2 regions of the Cellvibrio sp. pealriver genome follow, and region 2 is predicted to be linked to the other one. Evidence: predicted binding sites of a transcription regulator. Region 2 holds the regulator's gene; the other holds the start of a gene.

Region 1 (11,563 bases), 2.3 Mb from region 2:
AAATACCTTGTTACGGCATTTCTGATTGCGGTTTCCTTCTGGTTTTATTTCCAGCTCTCTACCTACCCCTATAAAGTGGCTCGTTGGTATCAACCGCTTGAAGCCAAATTTGTTTTAACATTTGCTACACAATGTTCTCCTGATGCGGGTTGGTTGGGATTGTTTATTGATCATGCCGTTACCAACCAAGGGGCTTATTCTGCACAGGTCACGTTTTTAGATTCTGATAAGCAAGCATATAGCTGTGAGTCTGGTTATAAAAAAGCGTTTATGAGTGAGCCGGTGACATCTAATAATCGCTACCGTTATGCAAGCACCAGCAAGCTGATTACTACATCTGCTATTTTGAAATTGTTGAGTGAGCATCAGATAGATCTTGATAAAAAAGTAGTGAGCTTTTTTCCTGAGCTAACAGAATTTAGTGATGTTCGTATTGAGCAGATAACGATTGCTCATTTACTTAATCATCGTGCAGGGTTTAATCGCCTCACATTGGCGGGCGACCCTATGTTTTTACTGCGTAATAAACCTTGGTGTCCGAATGACGTAAGTGAGTTACGTAGATTAAGGCTGGCGTTTAATCCAGGTGAGCAGCAAATTTACTCCAATCTTGGATATTGCTTATTGGGTGAAATTATTCACCGTGTTACAGGCGAGGATTATCGTAGCTATGTTGAGAAAGCGTTTACATTAAATGAACGAAATATCAAATTTATAAATAACTACTACTACGATGATGAGGTCAGGTACGACTACCGTTACGAGGAGACCTATAACGATTCCTATCTGGGGCTGTTTGATTTTGAAGCAGTGTCTGCCGCAGCAGGCCTTTCAGGTTCTGCTACCGCTTTAGCCGGGTTGTTATGGGATATTCAGCATAGGCAATCATCGTCACCCTTTGAATTAAAAGCTCCTAATGGAGAATGCAACTTACTAAAAGTAGATGAATGCCTTGTATTAGGCGTGCGCCATTACCAGCCTGGAAAAGAAGGGATAATGCTCCATTATCATGAGGGTTATTTACCGGGTTCTGCGTCTGTCGCGGTTGTCGATAGTTACGGTGGTGTAACTGTTTTGCTTAAAAGTGGTGCCAATCGATATCAAGAAAACCCCGATAATGAGTGGGTTCGTTGGATTTACAAACGATTAACACTTTACTACTTATTACAAGGCAAGTTGCCGGTGTTGAACGTGATAGCTCCTAATCATTAATTACCCAAGAACTTAATGTTTATGAAATTTCGTTTTTTTTGTTTTACTTCCCACTTGTTGATTTCATTTGTTATTGCACTCCTCACAATTTTCGTTGTGTTTTGGGTGTGGTATCCCTCACCACTTGATAAGGCATTGGGAGTGGCCGATATTTTTTTATTGTTGTTATGCATCGATGTGATTATTGGCCCGTTACTGACATTAATTGTTGCTAAGCAAGGCAAAAAGACGTTGAAAATGGATTTGTCTATTATCGGTGCTTTGCAAATTGCTGCACTGAGTTATGGTTTATATATTGTTGCGCAAGGCAGACCGGTCTGGTTGGTTTATGACAATAATCGTTTTGAAGTTGTGCAAGCCTATGAGGCGGTAACTAACCCACAATCTTCACGGGGTGATTTTCCGTTGTCTTTGACTGGCCCTATATGGGGTGCAGTAATTGAGCCTGTACCTGCCACTGTTGCAAGACGAGATGCATTTTATCAAGCCGCATTTTTGCAAAAATATGAGTTGGTCGCTAATAAAAGTGGCTCCAATGCCATGCCGATCGAAGTACTTAAACGCTTTAACGATGCAGATAAAGTCGAGCAAGAGGCTAGCAAGTATCCAACTGCGAATAGTTATATCCCCATGATAGGCAAACAAAAACCCATGGTTGTGTTTGTTGATAAAACAACAGGCGAAGTCATTGCGATTGTTGATCTCGCTCCATGGTAAACAGTGGTATTTACCGCGAGCAGAGGAAATTAATTCCACCAGCTATCAAACTATTTCACATTTGGACAATTTTTGTCACTTTCTGTGAGGTTGTTTAGTTTTATTCATAATAAAAGTAAATGGATTTTAGTTCGTTTTATACAAATACTGCCTGTATTCTCCTGAGATAGTTCTAATATGTTTGCTTTTTTAGTTTGGCTTAATAATTGCTCATGTGAGAAGTAAATGAAATTTTTCTCTGGGCATGAGCAAATGAAAAAATTTTCGTCAGAGGGTTTTACATTAATTGAGTTAATGATTGTAGTTGCAATCATCGGAATTCTTGCGGCTGTAGCTCTGCCTGCTTATCAAAACCATGTTGCTAAATCGCAAGCAACGCGAGTTATGACAGAGACGGGTGGTTTGCGCGCTTTGATTGAAAACTGTGTGAATGGTGGCCGCACAACAATTGGTTCTGGATTGGGTGAGTGTGATCCTAGCGCATCTGGCTCATCACTAATTGATGGTGCTTCCCAGACCGCTGTTGTACTCGCACCTGGTTTGGGAGTGCCACAAGTAACCTTTGGTGCAGGCGGCATTGTTACTGTTGAAGCGACTTTTAGCGGCCAGGCTCATCCGGTTTTTGCATCAAAAACGTTAACCTGGCAGCGTAGCGCAAATGGTTCGTGGACTTGTTCTACAACAATAGAAGAGCAATACCGTCCTGCTGGATGTAACTAACTGCTCACCCTCATTGACAAATCCACCGCTTTGCAATGCTTCGTCAATCCGCCAATAGAAATAAAATCCACACCGGTTTCCGCAGTAGGAACCAGTGTGGATTCGTTGATATTACCTGATGCTTCCAGCTTCGCTTTTCCGGCATTGATGGCTACCGCTTTTTTCATATCGGTGATAGAAAAATTATCGAGCATGATGATGTCTGCACCTGCGGTTAGTGCTTGGTCCAACTCTTCAAACGTTTCTACTTCCACCTCGACAGGTTTGTCGGGGGCAATTTTATGTGCGGTGGCAATAGCATTGGCAATACTTCCGCAGGCGGCAATGTGATTTTCTTTTATCAAGAATGCATCATACAAACCGATCCGGTGGTTATGGCAGCCACCGCAAGCAACGGCATATTTTTGCGCGGTGCGCAGGCCGGGGATGGTTTTGCGGGTGTCCAATAGTTTGACCTGGGTATGGGCTACTTTCTGTGCGTACTGATGGCTGATAGTGGCGGTACCGGAGAGGGTCTGTACAAAATTCAGTGCCGCACGCTCACCTGTCAGCAGACTGCGGGCATTCCCCTTGAGCGTGAAGAGCGTGCTATTTGCGCTTGCTGCCTGCCCATCTTCTATGTGCCAGATAACCTCGACTTGCGGATCTAACTGGCGGAACACTTCTTCTACCCAAGCTTTGCCACAAAAAATACAATCTTCACGGGTGATGATATGAGCTTGCGCAGTTTGCTGTGCAGGAATCAACTGGGCGGTGATATCGCCGTTTCCGATGTCTTCTGTCAGCGCAATTTTCACGCTATTCGTTATATCGGCGGCGAGTGTTGGCAAGTTTTTGCTATAAAAAGAGTTCATTAGATGTGTCGAATAATTAAACAGTTTAAGCGATAAAACGGGCTGTTTTGGCGCGCCAGTTTTCCCCTAATTCCAAAAGCTACTTAAAAAACGCTAAAACGGCGGAGCAGTTATAGCTATTTGTGATATGTCTCTCGATCTTATCATTTGCCTGTTTGGTGTGTCTTGGCCTTGGTTATACTTCATTCAAGTACGTTTTTCCCAATGGTAACCAACCATGTCCGAGCATATGAAATCTGACCCCAAAAAGGTTGTTCAACTTAATGTCGAGCGGAATTCAACCGCTAACTCCCAAGTGGCGCTCGCACGCTTACCTGCTGCTATGCACACGTTGCGCGACAAAGCGCGGCAGCAGTTACAGCTTTTCCTGCGTGAGTTGTTCGATAAAGTAGATGATGCCATGTTTGAATTGGCAGACAAAGCGAACAATAACCACGACCAGAACATCTTTTTTGATTCCATGCGCGAAGTGCGCATCCGTCGCCGTGCGATGGAAACAGCATTTTTCCGCAGTATTGATATTCGCTTCGCCCAGCTGCTTGATCCTTCAGCCTATCGCGATGAAAGCCCATCAGGTGAAAAAAGCATCTCTCTGGATGATTTGTCGCTGGTAAAAAATGATGAATTGGAAGAAATGGTTGCTGTTGATGGCATGATCAACAAAGCAAACGAGCAATTTGCCGAAGCCATCCAGCATTTGACCTTGCGTATTGATCATTTGGTGCCAACCAAGGTTTATCAAAAAAATAATCCGCTAGGTGTTGATGTTATTTGTAATGCATTTACTGACTCGACAAAAACACTGAATGTTGATGTGAAAGCCAAGTTGGTATTGTTCAAATTGTTCGACAATATTGTCATGACCAAGCTTGGCAAGTTGTTTGCCGCACTGAATCAAACATTAGTTGATGCGAATATTTTGCCATCGCTTAAAGAAGATATTCGCCCTAAAAAATCATCCCCAACTTCCGCAAGTGCTGACCAATTTGGTCAAGGTATCAGTGCTAATTTTAATGTGGGGGGATCCGTCAGTGCTGAAACAGGCGGGCTCGTTCAAAGTTATGATGAACAAACCAATCAGGTATTGCATCAATTGCGTAACCTGTTGGGCTCCAACCGTAGTAGCGCACCCGTGCAATTACCCGGTGAAGAAGTTACTACAAAAGATTTAATTAAAATCCTTTCTCTTGCCCAACAGCAAAATACACTCAGTGCGCCTGCTGCGCCCGTTAATTTGCGCAATTTGCTCGGCGACTTGTTGCGCAGTGAAACCCAAACAGCAGCCGCTATTAATCAGGTCGATGATGATGTCATCAACCTTGTTAGCATGATGTTTGAGTTCATTCTGGATGACCGTAACCTTGCCGCACCGATGAAAGCGTTGATTGGCCGTTTGCAAATTCCTATGGTTAAAGTGGCAATTGCTGATAAGACTTTTTTCAGCAAAGGTGGACATCCTGCTCGCCGCTTATTAAATGAAATGGCGATGGCTTGTTTGGGGTGGCAAGAATCCAGCGAGGAAAACCAACGTAAAGACAGCCTCTTCAACAAAATGGAAGAAACTGTTCGTACAGTGCTCACTGATTTTGATACAGACATGAGCATTTTCGAGCGGTTGTTGGTAGATTTCCGCTCATTCCTTGATAAAGAAAAACGCCGTGCACAAATTCTTGAGCAGCGCACTATTGATGCTGAAGATGGCAAAGCAAAATCCGAACGCGCGCGTGCACAAGTCGATGCAGAATTAAATCGTATTTGCGCGGGTAAAGACTTGCCTTTGGCGGTAACAAAATTACTGCGCGAGGCATGGGCCAACGTGATGTTTATCACTTCGCTCAAACAAGGGGTGGATAGTGATGAGTGGCGTAATGCCTCTGCAACGGCACAGCAATTGGTGTGGAGTGTCGTTGCCCCTATGGATAAAGACAACCGCCAGCGCCTATTAAAGCTAGTGCCTGAGTTGTTACAAAAATTGCGCACTGGTTTGGAAAGTATTTCGTTTAGCCCATTTGAAACCACCAATCTGTTTAAACAATTGGAAACTGTGCATTTGGCGCGTTTACGCGGTGATCAAAAACCCGTAGCAGAAGCAGCGACATCTTCCGCTGCCGCATTGGAAGCAAAAGCCACTGAAATGGCTGCCAAAAATGCGGATATGAAAGCGGCTATGCTAGAGGCACAGCGCAAAGCACAGCAGGCGGCGAGCGCAGCAGTTCAACCGTCAATTGCTCAGCCCTCAATCGCCCAACAAGCCGAAAATCAAACGGAGCAACGCGCACAGGCGGTAACAGGTGATGCTGCGGCGGAGGTATCAGAACCGATTTTCACCGTCGTTGCAGAATCTGCTGGTGTAGTGAATGAAACAGAAGCGGCGGTAGTTGAAATACCGGCAGCTAATGAAGTTTCAGTCGCAAATGAAGAACTTGTAGTAAGTGAAGATACAAGTGTTGCTACTCAGCCCATCGGTATTTCAGAATCAACAGTGGATGAAAATATTTCTGCTAATACTCATGAGACTGCCATCAGCGAAAGCATTCAGGTGGATCCACAGCATCTTGCATTGGTGAGCAATATTACCCAAGGTACATGGTTTGAAATGCAAGGCGATGCAGGTGAAAAATACCGCTGTCGATTGGCTGCCATTATCCGCTCTGTTGGAAAATACATTTTCGTCAACCGTTCGGGTATGAAAGTCGCCGAAGAGAGTCGTGAAAGTCTGGCACTTGCACTGCAAACCAAGCGCCTGACTATTTTGGATGATGGTATGTTGTTTGATCGTGCACTGGAGGCTGTTATCGGCACTTTGCGTGATCAGCGTAATTTGAGTTAGTGTTTTTTTCTCCTTCCTTGTTTTTCTTCTCCTGGACATTACCCGGCTAAGTGCCGGGTTTTTTATTTTATATCCACGTTTTTTTGCAGAATTAATCTGCGTTTAGTACGACGAGTGTTTGTCCTGCCTGCACGCGAGCACCATCGGTTTTTAAGAGATGCGTTACTGTGCCTGCGCACGTTGCGGTAATATTGATCTCCATTTTCATCGATTCCAAAATTAATAGCACATCACCTGCATTCACTCGTTGCCCGACTTTTACTTGAGTCTGCCAAACACTTCCCGATACTGAGCTATCAATGCGGATGGCATCCTCCGGTAGTTCGGTGTCAGTGTTTTCTTCAGTAGCTTCAGGCTGCTCATAATTGAATTGGCCATTGGCATGCCAGCGCGCCAGTTCCTCATCAAAGGCTTTTTCGCGCTGCTGTGTAAATGCAGTAATGGATTCCTGATTCGTTTCAATAAACGTCTGGTATTCGCGCAAGCTGAATTGGCTTTGTTCGATCTTGATCGGGTAGCGCCCTTGCGGAAAATTATTGCGAATATCCTGTAATTCTTCTGCACTGACTTCATAAAAACGGATTTGATCAAAAAAATTCAGTAGCCAGGGTTGTTTAAATTCTTTTGTTTGGCGATAGCGGTTCCACATTTGTAATGTGCGTCCGACAAATTGATAACCGCCGGGGCCTTCCATACCGTAGATACATAAATAAGAGCCACCAATGCCCACGGAATTTTCTGCAGTCCAGGTGCGTGCGGGATTATATTTTGTAGTCACCAAGCGATGGCGCGGATCAATAGGCGTTGCAACCGGTGCTCCTAAATACACATCACCTAATCCCATTACCAAATAAGAGGCGTTAAATAAAATTGTTTTAACATCCGCAATTGAGTCCAGTCCATTAATACGGCGAATAAATTCCAGATTACTTGGGCACCAAGGCGCATTGGCGCGTACTGATTGCATATATTTTTGGATGGCAAGTTGGCACGCGCTGTCATCCCAGCTGAGCGGCAAGTGAACAATGCGCGAAGGTACACTTAATTCACTCAATTGCGCGACTAATTCCCGCTCCGCTTTTTCCAAATGAGCTAGCAGTACATTCAAAGATAGTATCTGGCTGTTGTAATGGATTTGCAGTGAGCGAATACCCGGTGTTAATTCGCGCAAGCCGGGAAGCGAATTTTTTTCCAGCCATTGCATGAGGGCATGGGCGCGGAAGCGCAATTGGATATCCAACTCCAGCGCACCGTATTCGACCAAAAGAAAATGATCGCCCGCTACACGGTAAACAATATCTTCGCCAAATTCGCTGGCCGCTAATGTTTTAACGATAGGTGATGAAGGTGAAATTGCTTTCCATTCGATTGGTGATGCCTGCAGCTGTATCAGCGATTCGTTTTGCGCTTTTTCAATGGCGACTGCATCTTCAATACTGATCGCAATAAAACGGATTTTATCGCCCGCGCGAACCTGGCCAAGTTTCCATAAATCGGCGCTGATGACAGTGGCCGGACAAACAAATCCCCCGAGGGATGGGCCATCAGGCCCGAGTATGACGGGCATGTCGCCAGTGAAATCCACAGTGCCGAAGGCATAGGCATTGTCGTGGATATTGGACGGGTGCATTCCCGCTTCACCGCCTGAAGTGCGTGCCCATTCCGGTTTCGGGCCAATTAAACGCACACCAGTACGGCTGGAGTTGTAATGCACTTCCCAATCGGTATTAAAAAAGGTGGCGATGTCGTTTTCAGTAAAAAAATCCGGTGTGCCGTGCGGCCCGTAAATGACGCGCAATTGCCATTGGTTGTCGATGTCTGGTTTTAAACTGCTATCAAGCGCTATGGGTTTAATGTCGGAATTACAATGTTGTGCATCGAGGGCGAGAACATCGCCTGCGCGCAATGCGCGACCATTGTGGCCGCCAAATTGCCCGAGTGTGAAGGTGGATTTTGATTGCAAATAATCAGGGCATTGAATTCCGCCTGCTATGCATAAATAACTGCGTGCGCCTTTGTTGGTAATCCTGCCGAGTTGCAATTGCTGTCCTGCAGCAATTGAAATGACTTCGTAGTTTGAAACAGGCTTTCCATCGAGTTTTGCATCAATAGCGGCACCGGTTAATAGTATTTTTACGGCGCAACCAAATTTGAGTGTTGGCCCTTGTAGCGTAATTTCCAACCCCGCAGCTGATTCACTATTGCCGAGTAAACGGTTGCCCAAACGAAATGAATAGGAATCGAATGCGCCGGATGTCGGTACGCCCACATGCCAATAACCTGAACGACCGGGGAAATCCTGAATGGTAGTTTGTGTTCCGCCTTGAATGACATCAATACGCGCAGGGTGATAGGCAAAACTATTTAAATAACGCGTGGTCATTTTGCCTGCAATGAGCGTGTGATCTTGTAGCAATGCACGCAAATAACCGATGTTAGTTTCAATACCGTAGAGATAAGTTTTATCTAATGTATTGGATAATCTGGTTAATGCCTCTTCGCGGTTATTCCCGTGCACAATTATTTTTGCCAGCATGGGGTCAAAAAAAGCAGGTACCTCAATACCACTTTCAATCCAGTGATCGATGCGGACATTTTTATTGGTTGCTGGAAATTCGACTTTACTCAATAAGCCCGCGCAGGGTTGAAAGTTTAGCGCAGGGTCTTCTGCATACACTCGCACCTGAATAGCGTGACCGGTTGGTGTTAATTGATCGCGCAGATTTTTGATACTACCTAGTTCATCAGCTGCTTGGCGTAGCATCCATTCAACCAGATCCACACCGTAAACTTCTTCGGTAACGCCGTGCTCCACTTGTAAACGGGTGTTAACTTCAAGGAAATAAAATTTCTCATCAATAGAGTCGTAAATAAATTCTACTGTACCAGCGTTGCGATAATTAACCGATGCCAACAATTGCTCTGCCGTGCGTTGCATGGCGATGCGTTGAGCTTCCGATAAATTTGGGGCAGGGCATTCTTCTACTACTTTTTGATTGCGTCTTTGGCTTGAGCAATCGCGTTCGCCAATAGCGACGGCGGTGCCTTTGCCATCGCCAAATACTTGCACTTCAATATGGCGCGCAGCGGCAATGAATTTTTCCAGAAACACACCGTCATCGGCAAAATTGTTTTTGCCTAAACGTTTTACCGAGTCAAACGCAGCAACTAAATCGCTCTCGCTATTGCACAGCTGCATGCCAATACCACCGCCACCAGCCGTGCTTTTTAACATCACCGGGTAGCCGATATTCATCGCCGCTATTTTTGCTTCGTCAAGGCTTTTTAATAAATCAGTCCCCGGACAAAGCGGCACACTGGCGGCTTGTGCTAGCTCGCGTGCTTTATGTTTTAAGCCAAATGTAATCATCTGTTCGGCAGTGGGGCCGATAAATACCAAACCTGCTGCTTCGCATTCGGCTACAAAGGTGGAATTCTCACTTAAAAAACCATAGCCAGGATGAATCGCTTGCGCACCGCATTGTTTTGCAATCGCAATAATTTTTTTACGATCCAGATAAGTGTGTGCGGCAGCGCCTTCACCTAAATAATAGGATTCATCGGCAAGGCGTACATGCAATGAATCGGTATCCGATTCTGCATACACGGCGACTGAAATGATATTGAGTTTTTTTAATGTGCGAATAATGCGTGTGGCGATGGCACCGCGGTTGGCGATAAGGACTTTGGTAAACATGTGTTGCTCCGGCAGGCCGTCCTGCTGGGATTGATTACGACAATGGCCGTCCATTGAAGTTATTTAAATTTATAGTTAATTAATTCCACACAATCACTTCAATCGGTGTCGGATTGTAACCATTGCACGGATTGTTCAATTGTGGGCAATTGGAAATCAGCATCACAATATCCATTTTCGCTTTTAGCTCTACGTATTTTCCCGGTGCAGAAATGCCGTCTTCAAAGGTGAGCCCGCCGTCACTAGTGACAGGAACATTCATAAAAAAATTGATGTTGTGGGTAATGTCGCGTTTGCTAATCCCGAACTCGGGGTGCTCAGCTATGGCGAGCATCCAGCTGTCACGGCAGGCGTGCATGCAGCGTTTTTCCAAACTGTAGCGCACGGTGTTGCTTTCCGTTGCGCAGGCTCCGCCAAGTGTGTCGTGGCGGCCGCAAGTGTCTGCGACAATTTCCAGTAATTCGTTATTGGCATTGGATATTAATTTCGTGCCAGCAGTTAAATATAAATTACCCTGAGCGCGTATGGTGTCCATTGCGCTGTAGCGTTCGCTTGGGTCTTTCGCGTTGTAAAACAATACATCGGCAGCTTGGTTGCCTTTTAAATCCACAATGCGAAATGTTTGGCCTTGTTTTATTTCACCTAAAAAATAGTCCCCAGCGGGAACATAGTGTTTGGTGAAGGCAGTTTCAGGATGCAAATTGCTTGGAGTATGTGACATGTTTTGTGCCTCAACTAGATCATTCTTTGCGAATCAGGTTAGCAATTATCTATGCGCGACTCGCCGTAAACACATCCTTGTGGGCTCGACTTCGGCTGCAGCATATGTTCCATACATATGGCTGCACTTCCCACATCCATGTGGGTCGTCCATGCCTCAGACGGTCTCGCATAGATAATTCCTACCCTGCTTCACCGTGCCACTACTAGGTGGCAGGTTATTGAGTTGTTAAATAATAAAGCGCGTTGTTTTGGAATCCGCGTTGGTTTTCTTCGCGGAAATTTTTGCAATAGTCATCATCAGTGACAGGGTCTGCTTCACCCAATTCAATCTCTACCGATGCAAAAGGGTAGCGATTGGATTTACTTAAGGGATGAGGGCATGCGTGCATCACCACTAATGTGTCCATTTCAAAACGCAAGGTGACGCTATTGCCAGCGCATTGGTTTTTGGTGTCGAGTTGAATATTGCCATGGTCATCGGCAATGACTTTGCTAAACCAATTAATATTGGATGCCATATCGGCGCGGCCTAGGCCGTATTTGGCCAGCTCTACCAAAAATGCATCATAGCCATTTTGAAACCATTGATTGCGATGGCTTTGGTAGTCGCGCTTGCCCCATTGTTTTTCAACCTGCTCTGCAGTGCTGTTGCCGCAAATGGTATCGTGCCAATTACCTTCGCCGTTGGCAGAATAATCTTCCACAATCGATGCAAAAATGCGCCCCATATCGGAATACAAACAATTGCCGCGTTGCAATTTAAACGTATGCTGGCATTTCAGTGTGTCCGGTGCGTTATAACGCTCTAAT
Region 2 (11,563 bases):
AGGCGGCCTATGTCGCTGACTTGGAAGCTTTTATTAACCGTACGATTGAATTCAGGGTCGAGGCGCTCTTCCAACAAGAGCAGTACGATATTGTGTTGGTTTAATGGCCGTCATTTGATGGTTAATGTATTACCCCTGACTTTGGAATCGCGCGCCTAAATGACCCGCACTTTACGCAAACTGGTGAAATGGTGTTACTTCCTGATTGCCATCGCCCTGATTTTATTGGCGGTGTTGGTGCAGTCCGGGCGTAGCTTTTCCCATTTGCTGGGGGATTACGACCAGAATATCGCGGCTTATGCCTCGGCCAAGCTTAATGCCAAGGTGGCAATTGGCAGTATTGATGCCGAATGGAATGGTTTGAAACCCAGTCTGGTCATACAAGATTTCACGATCAATAGCCAATCAGATCAGCCCATAGCAGCCTTCAAGCTCGCAAGGCTGCGGCTGGATATCCTCGAATCCCTGCTCAATTTCCGCCTTGTGTGGACCAACCTCATTCTCACCCAAGTGGATCTGTCCTTCGTACAAACTCCTGAGGGGCATTGGCATATTCCCGGGTTGCCACAGCGGACGGATGAACAAAAGCAAGAGGTACAGCTCGACTCGCTGATTGACATGCTGCTGCTCTCCTCGCGGATTGAATTCCAGCGCAGTCATTTGACCTTTTTATTTACATCCGGCGAGCAGGTGGTGTTGGACTCTCCGTCACTGCTGCTGGAAAACGCAGGTGACTTTCACCGCCTTGCCCTGCAAGTGGATGTTGATGCCCAGCCGCGCAGTGTTTATCTGCTCATCGAAGGCCGGGGCGATCCACGTAACCAGAAGCACTTCCGCAGCAGTGGCTATCTGCAATTAAACCGTTTTCCTACCAGCGAGCCAGTGGCAGCGGCCAGTGCGTTTTTGCTTGGCGGAAGCACTAATACCCATGTGCGCAGCGAGGGGCGGGTTGATGCCAATATCTGGTTTGAGACCAGGGCAGAAGGTAAAGGGTATGATCTGGTTGGCCGTTTTGGCTTGCAGCGGTTGTCGCTCCCGGTCGGTGAAAATCGCTTGTCGCTGGATGGCTTCTCTACCGAGTTGAACGGTTTTTGGCTACCTGGTGGCGAATGGCAATTGGGGCTGCAAAACATCAACGCCGCGATGAAAGAGCAGCACATCAGTGATCTTAATGTCGCCGTGGCATCCCCCGGTTTTAAGCGCCCCTTGCAAGTCAGCATGGACAAGCTGGATTTATCCCGCCTTGCGAGCATGCTCATCGATTCCGGTGCTCTGGGCGATGGTAAGCTAAGCAATTTTTTAAAAACTTTGTCGCCGCGCGGTCACTTGCGCAACCTGCAATTAACGATGCCATTGGGGCAGCCCAAAGACTGGCAGGTGAGCGCCAACCTCGATCAAGTCGCGGTCAATGCATGGCAGGGCGTACCCGCGTTGGCAGGTGTTGACGGGTATTTGCAAGCGGGTCAAAAGGGCGGCTTTGTCGATATAGACTCGCGCCGCTTCTTCTCTATGCACTACCAGCCAACCTACGCCGCCCCTATGGAATATGACCGTGCCAAAGGGCAGGTCGCCTGGCATCTGCAGCCGGAAAAAAACCAGATTTACGTCAACAGCGGTCAGCTGGAGTTCCAGAAGGGCAATGAGTTGGCGCGCGGCTATATGTGGTTATCCTTGCCCTGGAAGCGCAATACCGGCGATATCGACCTCTATTTACAGATTGGCGGCCAGCAACTCAATGCAGGGCTTTATCAGAAGTACACCCCTGCTTTAATACCCGAAAGCCTGAAAACCTGGCTGGAGCAAAGTATCGGTATACAAAATACCGGTGTGGCAACTGAGGCCGGGTTTGTCTATCGCGGTACGCTCAACACTAAAAATCCTATGGCGCGCACCTACCAGTTGTATCTGGATTTGGAAGATGCCCAGCTCAACTATCACCCCGGGTGGCCAGCACTGGCACAGTTGGATGGCCGCCTGCTGGTGAGCGATGCACGGGTTGCTGCCAGCATTGATGATGCAGCGCTTTTCAATAGCCGGGTAGCACGCGCTGAAGTGCGGGTTGCTCCGCGCGCGCAAGGCAAAGGCTCATTGTTACAAGTGACTGGCCAGATTCAGGGTGATGCCAGCGACGGTGTGCGCGTACTGCGTGAGGGAATGTTGCGCCAGTATCTCGGCAGCAGTATGGATTCCTGGTTTATGCAAGGCGATATGCAGGCCAGTCTCGATCTGGATATTCCTATCGGGACGGGTGAAAAAAAGCCTGAGGGGATGCACCAGCAAGTCGAAGTGGATTTGAGAGTCCCTCGTTTTGAGCTGCAAAACCTCAATTTGAGCCTGGATGATTTGCACGGCCATATCAGCTACAACAGCGATACCGGAATCAGTAGCGATGTTCTCACTGCGCGCTTTTTTGATGAGCCAATTGAAGTGCAGCTCGGCAACCAAAAAGCAAAAGATCACAGCAAAACCCTGATCAATATCCGTGGTGCAGCCGACATTAATCACCTTGCCCAGTGGAGTAAGCGCCCGGAATTGCTGTTTATGAGCGGGCAGCTTCCTTATCAGGCGGTGGTAGAGTTGTTCCATCGTCCCCCAAAAATCACGACTGATCCTGAAGCCGATACAGCCAGTACATCAGAGCCTGCCGTATCAGCAGATGCGTTTACCGAACAGGCGCTTGCGCTGGTCAGTATCAGCAGTAATCTCACCGGCGTTGCTATCGATCTTCCAGCGCCTTACGGAAAAACAGCGCAGGAACAGCGCCCGCTGGATTTCAAATTTTGGTTGCAAGAGAAACAGGCGCAAATAGATGTGCGTTATAACGCGGATGTCCAGGCATTGTTACGGCTGGAGCGCACAAATAACCGCCTACTGAATGCCAATATTGCTCTTGCTAGCGATGCCAAACTCAGTGATCAACCTGAGTTTCTGGTGTCTGGATTCTTGCCCGGCATTGATCTGGATGTCTGGAAAAAAGTGCAGGCACGCTATCAGACTTACACCAAGCGTTTAGCGCCCGCGGTTGCCTATGGGCAGGATTCCTCTGCCGCAGTAGCGCCGGCTGATGATACGGCTGGACAAGTGGCTGGATTGCCCTTTCGTGCGGAACTGATGTTGGGTCAGTACAAATTGGGTGCGGTTGTGCTGGAAAACCTGAATGTTATCGCATCGCCTGTGCCTGCAGGTTGGGAGCTGCAGCTAGACAATGCGGTTCTTGCTGGTCAGGTGATGGTGCCGAATAACCAATTTGTACCCTTGAAAATTGATCTTGAACGGCTCTCCCTGAGCCGCGAAGCACTTGGTTTGGCGAGCAATGCCAATAGCGCTGTCGGCGATCTTGAGGCACCCGCGGTAGAGCCAAAAGCGGAAACCCCAAAAGAGGTTCTGGATCCTCGTAAACTTCCGCTTGCTGATATCACCCTCAAAGCCTTGTTTATGGATGGCAACAATTACGGCAACTGGTCCTTGCGGGTGCGTCCGGATGCCAAAGGGGCGGTAATTGATAACATCCGCGGCAGTATTCGTGGAGTGACAATAGGCAGTATCGACAATACTGCGGAAGGTGCCAAGTTAATCTGGCAACACACCCCTGTGGGGGTGCAAACACGATTTATTGGCAGCCTGAGTGCTGGCAATATGGCCGAAGTGCTGCGTGCCTGGGATAAACCGGACACCTTGGAAAGTAAAAAAGCACATTACCAAGCTGATTTATTTTGGCCCGGTTCGCCACAGGATTTTGCACTGGTCAATCTTGGCGGTGAAATGACGATCCAGATTGAAGAGGGCAGCTTCAAACGGGATGCCAGTGCTGGCGATGGCATATTGCGCCTGATGTCGATTCTCAACTTTGACACTCTGGCGCGGCGGCTCAGGTTTGATTTTTCTGATCTTTACAAGAGCGGGCTTGCTTACGATCACGTCAACGGCAAAGTACGTTTCAATCAGGGCGTTTTGGTTTTTGAAGAGCCTCTGGCGGTGAAGACCCCGTCGAGTGGTATGCAAATGGCTGGGAGTATTAATCTACGCGATGAAACCCTGAATACCCGTTTGGTCGCGACTTTACCGGTGGCAGGAAACATGACGTTCTACACCGCACTGGCGACGGGCTTGCCTGCAGCGGCTGGGATTTACATTGTCAGTAAACTATTCAAAAAGCAGGTCGATCAGGCGACAAGTGTCAGTTACACCATTAAAGGCAGTTGGGATGATCCCAAGATGCGCTTTAACCGACTGTTTGAGAGTGAGCAAAGCCTGCGTGACAGTGTCAAAAAAGAAGAACAAAAACCACCTGAGACGAACAATCTGCGCACTCCCGATGATCCCAGTATTCAAAAATAAAGGCACCCTCAGGTGCCTTTATTTTTGAATGTCAGTTAGACAAATCACTAATCCTGTTTTTCCAGTTGGTCGCGGATAAAGCCAAACAATTTGCGCGCACTCGCTGGTGGCTTGTTTTCTTCGCGCTCTTTTTGCGCACTGCGGATCAACTGGCGCAGGTGCTGCACATCAATACCTGGGCAGGATGTCACCAATGTCTGGAAAATTTGCTTATCGCCTTCGATTAACAGATCGCGGTAGCGTTCAACTTGATGTTGGCGATGTACGTACTGGTCGCTGCGGTTTTGCATTTTATCGACCGCAGCCTGGATTTCTTCGTGATTGCCTTCGCGCATCAGCCTGCCGATGTACTGGATCTGGCGGCGGCGCGCATCCTTAAGTGGCATTTTGCGTGCGAGATAGATGGCATCCAATAGCTCCTCACTTAAGGGAAGCTGTGCCAGCTGCTTTTCATTCATATTGATGAAACTTTCACCCAATGCTTGCAGCGCATGCATATCGCGCTTGACCTGCGATTTGCTCAGGATGTAATCATCTGGGTTGATATCGTCGTAGTTGTAAACCATGGTAATGCGGTCGCGGTTGAATCAATAAAAGGGCGCGCAGCTTAGAGGAGTTGCTGCCGAACAACAACCTCTGCGTGGCTATTTGTTAAACAATAGGTGATTTATTCGCCTTCTTCAAAGCGATCTGCAATCAGTGCGCGTATCGCATTCATTGCTGCTTCTGCATCATCGCCTTCGGCGCTGACTTGCAAGCAGGTTCCACAGCTGGCGGCAAGCAGCATCAATGACATTACGCTTTTGGCATCCGCCCAATTGCCTTCCCCCACTCGCGCCATGATTTTGGCCTGAAATTGGTTGGCCAGCGTAGCGAGCTTGGCGGCGGCACGGGCATGAAGGCCGCGCTTGTTAATAATGTCGAGAGTGTCAGTAAACATTGCCGGGGTCTGTGTTTGGTTCTTGAAAGTTTTAGTGTTTCTTGTGCTTGTTGATATCGCGATGACGCACTTGTACATCGTGGAAGCTTTTGTCGAAATGCTTTTGCAGTCGCTCTGCCAGATAAACCGAGCGGTGCTGCCCGCCGGTACAGCCAATCGCAATCGTAATGTAGCTGCGGTTATTGGATTGATAGCGCGGTAACCAGCGCGTCAGGTAATGTTCGATGTCTTCATACATCTCCTTAACGGTTACCTGCTCCTCCAAAAATTCAATAACGTCAGGATCTTGCCCGGTTTGTGGCCGCAAAGTCGGTTTCCAATGCGGATTGGGCAGGCAGCGTGCATCAAATACCAGGTCGGCGTTTACTGGCACACCGTGTTTGAAACCGAAGGATTCAAACAAAATTGCCATGGTGGATTCGCTACGACCAACGACTCGTTCTTTGACCAGATCGCGCAATTCGTGAAGGTTTAAATGACTGGTGTCGATCACCTGATCCGCACAATCGCGGATGGGCTCCAATAATTGCTGCTCGGCATTAATTGCCTCTGCCAAACTGGTGTGTTTGTCAGACAGTGGATGCTTGCGCCGGGTTTCACTGAAGCGTTGGATCAATACCGATGGCTGTGAATCCAGGAAAAGTGTGCGAAAGGGCAGGTGTGCTTCCTTCAGAGTGCTGATCATCTGCGGGAACATGGCCAAGTCCTGCCAGGCATTGCGCACATCTATGCCAATCGCAAAGCGATGTTGGTCATCTTTGTGAATCTGGATTTGCGCAACGAGCGCAGGTAGCAGGCTGACGGGAAGGTTGTCGATACAGTTAAACCCCACATCCTCAAGAACATGGAGTGCTGTACTTTTGCCTGAACCTGAAAGGCCGCTGACAATTACCAGATGCATATTGAACCCGCTTACGTCATTAAGGCTGCTTGGAAGAGCGCTTCATTGCTGGATGCGGCGCGCAAACGCTGGCGGTAATCCGCATTATTCAGTGCTGCTGCCAGTGCTGCGAGGGTTTGCAGATGTTCGCTGTGCGCATCTTCCGGCACCAGCATGGCAAATAGAATATCGACAGGTTGGGAGTCGATTGCATCAAAGTCGATAGGATCGGCAAGGGTGATCAATGCGCCCACTGTGCCGCTACAGTTTTCAACACGACAATGTGGAATGGCGATCCCGTGACCAATACCTGTGGAGCCAAGTCGCTCGCGTCCAATTAACCGGCGGAACAATTCGTCAGCATCGATATCGGGAATGTCTTGGGCGATGGTGTTGGCAAGTAACTCCAGCGCGCGTTTTTTACTGCCACCGTCTACGCCGCAGAGTGTGCGGCCGGGGCTGATGAGGGATTGGATTTGCATAAAAAAGTGATGCTGGGCATCTCCCTGATCGATGGCGACTGGTGCCAAAGCAACCAGTGCGCATCATATGGTTAACGTCAGTGCACGCATCGCCCTAGCGATGGCTGCGCATTTTCTCTTTGTGTTTAATTAATTGGCGATCGAGCTTGTCGGCCAAGGCATCGATGGCAGCATATAAATCTTCATGAGTTGCATCGGCGAATAAATCTTTACCACTGACATGAATAGTGGCCTCTGCTTTTTGGATCAGTTTATCTACCGAGAGTATGACATGGGTACTCGTAATGCGGTCATGATGGTTGCTCAAGCGCTCCAGTTTGCTGGAAACGTAATCTCTCATTGAATCGGTAACTTCTACGTGATGACCGCTGATATTTATTTGCATAGATACTTCCTCTCGCTAGAAACAAAACGGTTACGGTTAGGTAACCTCGCATTACATCCATGAATTTTTTGTCCGAACTATTAAATGTACCTGAAACTTTTCAGTAAGTTCCCAATGTGATCATCTGCATCAGGTTAAATTGTTTTGCGCTCATTCGATGGTGGAATGTTGAGCGATTCGCGATATTTGGCAATAGTACGGCGCGCGACTTGTATACCTTGCTCGGCGAGCAAGTCGGTAATTTTGCTATCACTCAACGGTTTTTTTGGATTTTCCGCGCTGACCAGTTTTTTGATGATGGCGCGGATTGCTGTTGAAGAACATTCTCCGCCGCTGTCGGTACTGACATGGCTGGAGAAAAAGTATTTCAGCTCAAAAATACCCTGCGGGGTATGCATGTATTTTTGTGTGGTGACACGTGAAATAGTGGACTCGTGCATTTCTACAATTTCAGCAATATCGTGCAACACCAGCGGTTTCATCGCCTCAGGACCGTAATCCAGAAAGCCACGCTGTTTTTCAACAATACAACTTGCCACCTTGAGTAAGGTCTCGTTGCGGCTTTGCAAACTTTTCAGGAACCAACGGGCTTCCTGTAAATTGTCTTTGAGGAAGGTGTTGTCGCTGCTGGAGTCGGCACGCTTTACCATAGAGGCGTAATCAGCATTGATACGCAAACGCGGCGCAATATCCGGATTCAGCTCCACAATCCAGCGGCCATCGCGTTTTTCTACAAATACATCGGGCACAACATATTCGGTGTCGCCACTGGCAATAATATCGCCCGGACGCGGATTCAAACTCTGGATCAGGGCAATCGCCTGACTTAACTCAGCTTCCTTTAGCTTGGTGCGGCGCATCAATTGCCGGTAGTCGCGGCTGCCTAGCACCGGCAAATATTGTTTGACGATTAATTTTGCCGAATCAAGCAATGGCGTTTTTGGATCAAACTGCTGCAGTTGTACCAACAGGCATTCGGACAGGTTCTGGCTGCACACACCACATGGGTCAAATTGTTGCAAGAGTTTTTGTACGGCAACAACTTCGTCCAGTTCCAGGTCATCGAGATCGCTACCCATCCCTTCAAAGATTTCCTCGATACTGATGGAGAGCATGCCGCTGGGCTCCACTGCATCGATGATGGCCATAGCCAGAATGCGATCCCTGTCTGACATAGGGGTCAGGTTAAGTTGCCACATCAAATGATCGTAGAGGGAGTCAGTGGCAGCACGGCGGCTTTCAAAGTCGCTATCTTCGTTGTCGTAATTGCTGGAGCTGCTGCTGGATGAGGCTTGATAGACATCATCCCAGCTTGTATCCACGGGAAGGTCGCTGGGAATAGAGTCGCTCCAGTCACCGCTATCGGCGCTAAAACTTTCCCCTTCACCATAAACATCGGTATCGCCTATGGATTCACTTTCCCTGAAAGTGTCGCTTTCACCAAAACTATCGCTTTCATTGTAGTTATTGTCGTTGTTGTAACTATCAGCGTAGTTATCGGTGCTCGCGGAGAAATTGTCGCTGGCAGTAAACTCTGCGCTGTTATCGGTACCGCTTTCTGCTGCAATTTCCAGCTGGCGGTCATAATCCGCTTTGTCTTGTTCGCTGCCTTCGTAGTCACTGTTTTGCGTGGGAGAATCGAAGCTATCCTCAACCTCCAACATGGGGTTGGAATCGAGCGCTTCCTGGATCTCCTGTTGCAGATCCAGAGTTGATAGTTGTAACAAGCGGATTGCCTGTTGCAACTGTGGGGTCATGGTCAGCTGTTGGCCGAGTTTGAGCTGGAGAGATTGCTTCATTGTACGGACGACAAACCCTTAAACGCAGGATGAAAAACATCGGTATACGTGGAGTTTAGTCAGGGTTTGCGCCTCAAGCAACAAGCTTAAGCAAGCTTTATGCCTAATGTATAAAGAATGTTACTTGTCAAGTTGTTTGTGTGTGACTAAACGCGCAGGGAATGGGCAGTTTGTAACACCGGAAATCCCGTCTGAAAGTAGGGTTTAGAGGCGGAAATGCTCGCCCAGATACACTTCGCGCACTTTGTTATTGCTCAGCACAGTTTCAGCATCACCTTCGGCGATGATGTGCCCTTCACTGACGATATAAGCTGTTTCGCAGATATCCAGTGTTTCGCGCACATTGTGGTCGGTAATCAGTACGCCAATCCCACGGTCTTTCAAGTGACGGACAATCTCTTTGATGTCATTGACCGAAATAGGATCAACACCGGCGAAAGGTTCATCGAGCAGGATAAATTGCGGATCTGTCGCCAGTGCGCGGGCAATCTCCACGCGGCGGCGCTCACCGCCGGAGAGGGCCATACCCAGGCTATCGCGGATATGGGTGATATGAAATTCGTTGAGCAGTGATTCCAGTTTTTCATCACGCTGCTGGCGGTTGAGATCCTTACGGGTCTCAAGAATTGCCATGATGTTATCCGCCACGCTCAGCTTACGGAAAATAGACGCCTCTTGCGGGAGATAGCCAATACCTGCACGGGCGCGTCCATGAATGGGCAGTTGGGTTATATCTCGCTCGTCAATCAATACGGTGCCGTTATCGGCAGGCACCAAACCAGCGATCATATAAAAACAGGTGGTTTTTCCTGCGCCGTTGGGGCCAAGCAATCCGACGATGCTGCCACTTTCCACCGTGATGGATACATCAATAACCACTTTGCGTTTTTTGTAGCTTTTGGCGAGATGGCGTGCGTGCAAACTGGGCATTACTGCGCATCCTCGGCTTTTCCGGCTTTGGGTGGGATCACAATTTCGATGCGCTGCCCCTCACCGCCGCTACTGTTGTTGTTACCTGCGGCTTTCATTACTTCTTTGACTAAATCGTAATCAATGTGTGGGCCGCTCATTACCGCACCGTTTTGCTCAACAGAGGCATCTTCAATCAGTACCAGATGTTCATTGCTGGGGGTGTAGGTAATTTGCTTGGCGGCGGCAGTCACTATGCCTTGGTCTTTTTCCGGTTGTTGCTGAAAGCGTGCCGGATTGCCTGTTGCAATCATCTTTTCGACGCTGCTGTCGGGATTGGTGTGAATCACAATAGAATCGGCGGAAATGATAAGTGACCCTTGCTGGATTTTGACCGAGCCAGTGTAGGTCGCCACTCCGTTCTTCTGGTCTACCGTGAGGTTATCAGCAGAGCCGCGGATGGTTTCGTTTTTGTCGCTGGGTAATGCGAGGCTTGTGGTTGGGGACATTATTGCCGCCAACATGAGCGTCAAAGGAGATAACCAATAGCGTAATTTAGCGGGGATCATAAACTGCCTTAACCTGGGATCTTAACTGAAGCCGACTTTGCGCCAGGTCGGCATCCATACCTAGTGCATCTATCTGACCTTTGGCGCTGCGCATCTTAACAGCTTTGTCGGTTTCCGCGAATTGTTCACTGGCGCGCACTTGCAGCTCACTGGTGGTGATTTGTATCAAGCCCTGGGTGGGCGTTTGCTGTTGGATGAGCACGTTATCGAGCAGGCGGATCAATTCGCCGTTTGCCTCACTGCGCCCGGTATTGGCGGTAACTTGCCATGGCGCTTTGGTGTCTGTGTCGTAAAACATCATCATGGGCTGCTCAATCAATGTGTAATCCTGAGCCGATGCACCCTCTTGTTGCAGTTGAAAATGGGTTACCTGTGGCGTTGATAGCTGGTAGTGAAGCTTGCCGGTGTTATCAAATTCGCGTGTTTCCACTTCTTTCATGTAGATGTTGGGAAAGCTGCTTGGGTCATATTCATATCCAACCAGCTCTTCTTTTTGGCGCAGTGAAAATGCAAAAAAGCAGATCACCAGTACAAAAGCCAGTATCCAGGGACCGGGTACATATTGATGTACACGATACGCGCGGGTTAACAGGCTCATAGGGATGCATCTGCCAGATAAGGTGCAAGTGCGGTATCGAATGTACCTTGCGCCTTCATGATGAGGTCACAGGCTGCACGCACGGCACCTTCGCCGCCGCGTTCCCGGCTTTGCCAATGGGCGCGCTCAACCACGCTGGAGTGGGCATTTGCCACTGTCAGTGCGAGACCCGCGCGGGTCATAACGGCCAAGTCTGGCCAGTCATCTCCCATAAACGCGATCTGCTCAAGCGCTACAGGATGCTCCTGCAAAATGTCTTGTAGTGCCTCCCATTTGTCCTCGCGCCCTTGCACCAATATCGTTATCCCCAGATCGCTTGCGCGGCGGGCGACCAGATTGCTGGTGCGGCCAGTAATAATGCCGACTTTAACGCCGGTTTTTTGCAGTGCTTTGATGCCCTGTCCATCCAGTGTGCTGAACGATTTGAATTCTTCCCCTTGGTTGCCGAAGTAAAGACGCCCGTCGGTGAGTACTCCGTCCACATCCAGCAGCAACAGTTTGATGCGCGCAGCGCGTTCATGTAATTCGGTTTGGGTACAAAAATCGGGGTTCATTCAGGCGTGTCCAAGTGCAATGATTGGCTGGGTCAATCAAATAATGCCTGCACGCAGCAGGTCATTGATTTTTACGACACCGACAAGTTTTTTTTGTTCGTCGGTAATG

What was found. Region 2 encodes sigma-54, which starts transcription at its own class of promoters, with help from an activator protein. Its sites were predicted from a motif close to TGGCACANNNNTTGCNNT; they were not measured.
Region 1: a site for sigma-54 is predicted at 2,125-2,142, ahead of VC28_RS00285 (pilin). Genes of this name have one in related genera too.

The regions. Positions count from the first base shown of each region.
Region 1 covers NZ_KQ236688.1:62,016-73,578, forward strand. Annotated here, with positions in the region: gene VC28_RS00275 (serine hydrolase domain-containing protein) at 1-1,212, shown strand, start outside; gene tfpZ (TfpX/TfpZ family type IV pilin accessory protein) at 1,234-1,929, shown strand; gene VC28_RS00285 (pilin) at 2,155-2,649, shown strand; gene nadC (carboxylating nicotinate-nucleotide diphosphorylase) at 2,646-3,503, opposite strand; gene VC28_RS00295 (DUF1631 domain-containing protein) at 3,721-6,333, shown strand; gene uca (urea carboxylase) at 6,425-10,030, opposite strand; gene VC28_RS00305 (urea amidolyase associated protein UAAP2) at 10,110-10,751, opposite strand; gene VC28_RS00310 (urea amidolyase associated protein UAAP1) at 10,969-11,563, opposite strand, start outside.
Region 2 covers NZ_KQ236688.1:2,388,122-2,399,684, reverse strand. Annotated here, with positions in the region: gene rng (ribonuclease G) at 1-104, shown strand, start outside; gene VC28_RS10440 (YhdP family protein) at 160-4,338, shown strand; gene yjgA (ribosome biogenesis factor YjgA) at 4,386-4,904, opposite strand; gene VC28_RS10430 (HPr family phosphocarrier protein) at 5,006-5,278, opposite strand; gene rapZ (RNase adapter RapZ) at 5,310-6,179, opposite strand; gene ptsN (PTS IIA-like nitrogen regulatory protein PtsN) at 6,191-6,640, opposite strand; gene hpf (ribosome hibernation-promoting factor, HPF/YfiA family) at 6,735-7,025, opposite strand; gene VC28_RS10410 (RNA polymerase factor sigma-54) at 7,160-8,824, opposite strand; gene lptB (LPS export ABC transporter ATP-binding protein) at 9,029-9,754, opposite strand; gene lptA (lipopolysaccharide transport periplasmic protein LptA) at 9,754-10,242, opposite strand; gene lptC (LPS export ABC transporter periplasmic protein LptC) at 10,289-10,900, opposite strand; gene VC28_RS10390 (KdsC family phosphatase) at 10,897-11,454, opposite strand; gene VC28_RS10385 (KpsF/GutQ family sugar-phosphate isomerase) at 11,491-11,563, opposite strand, start outside.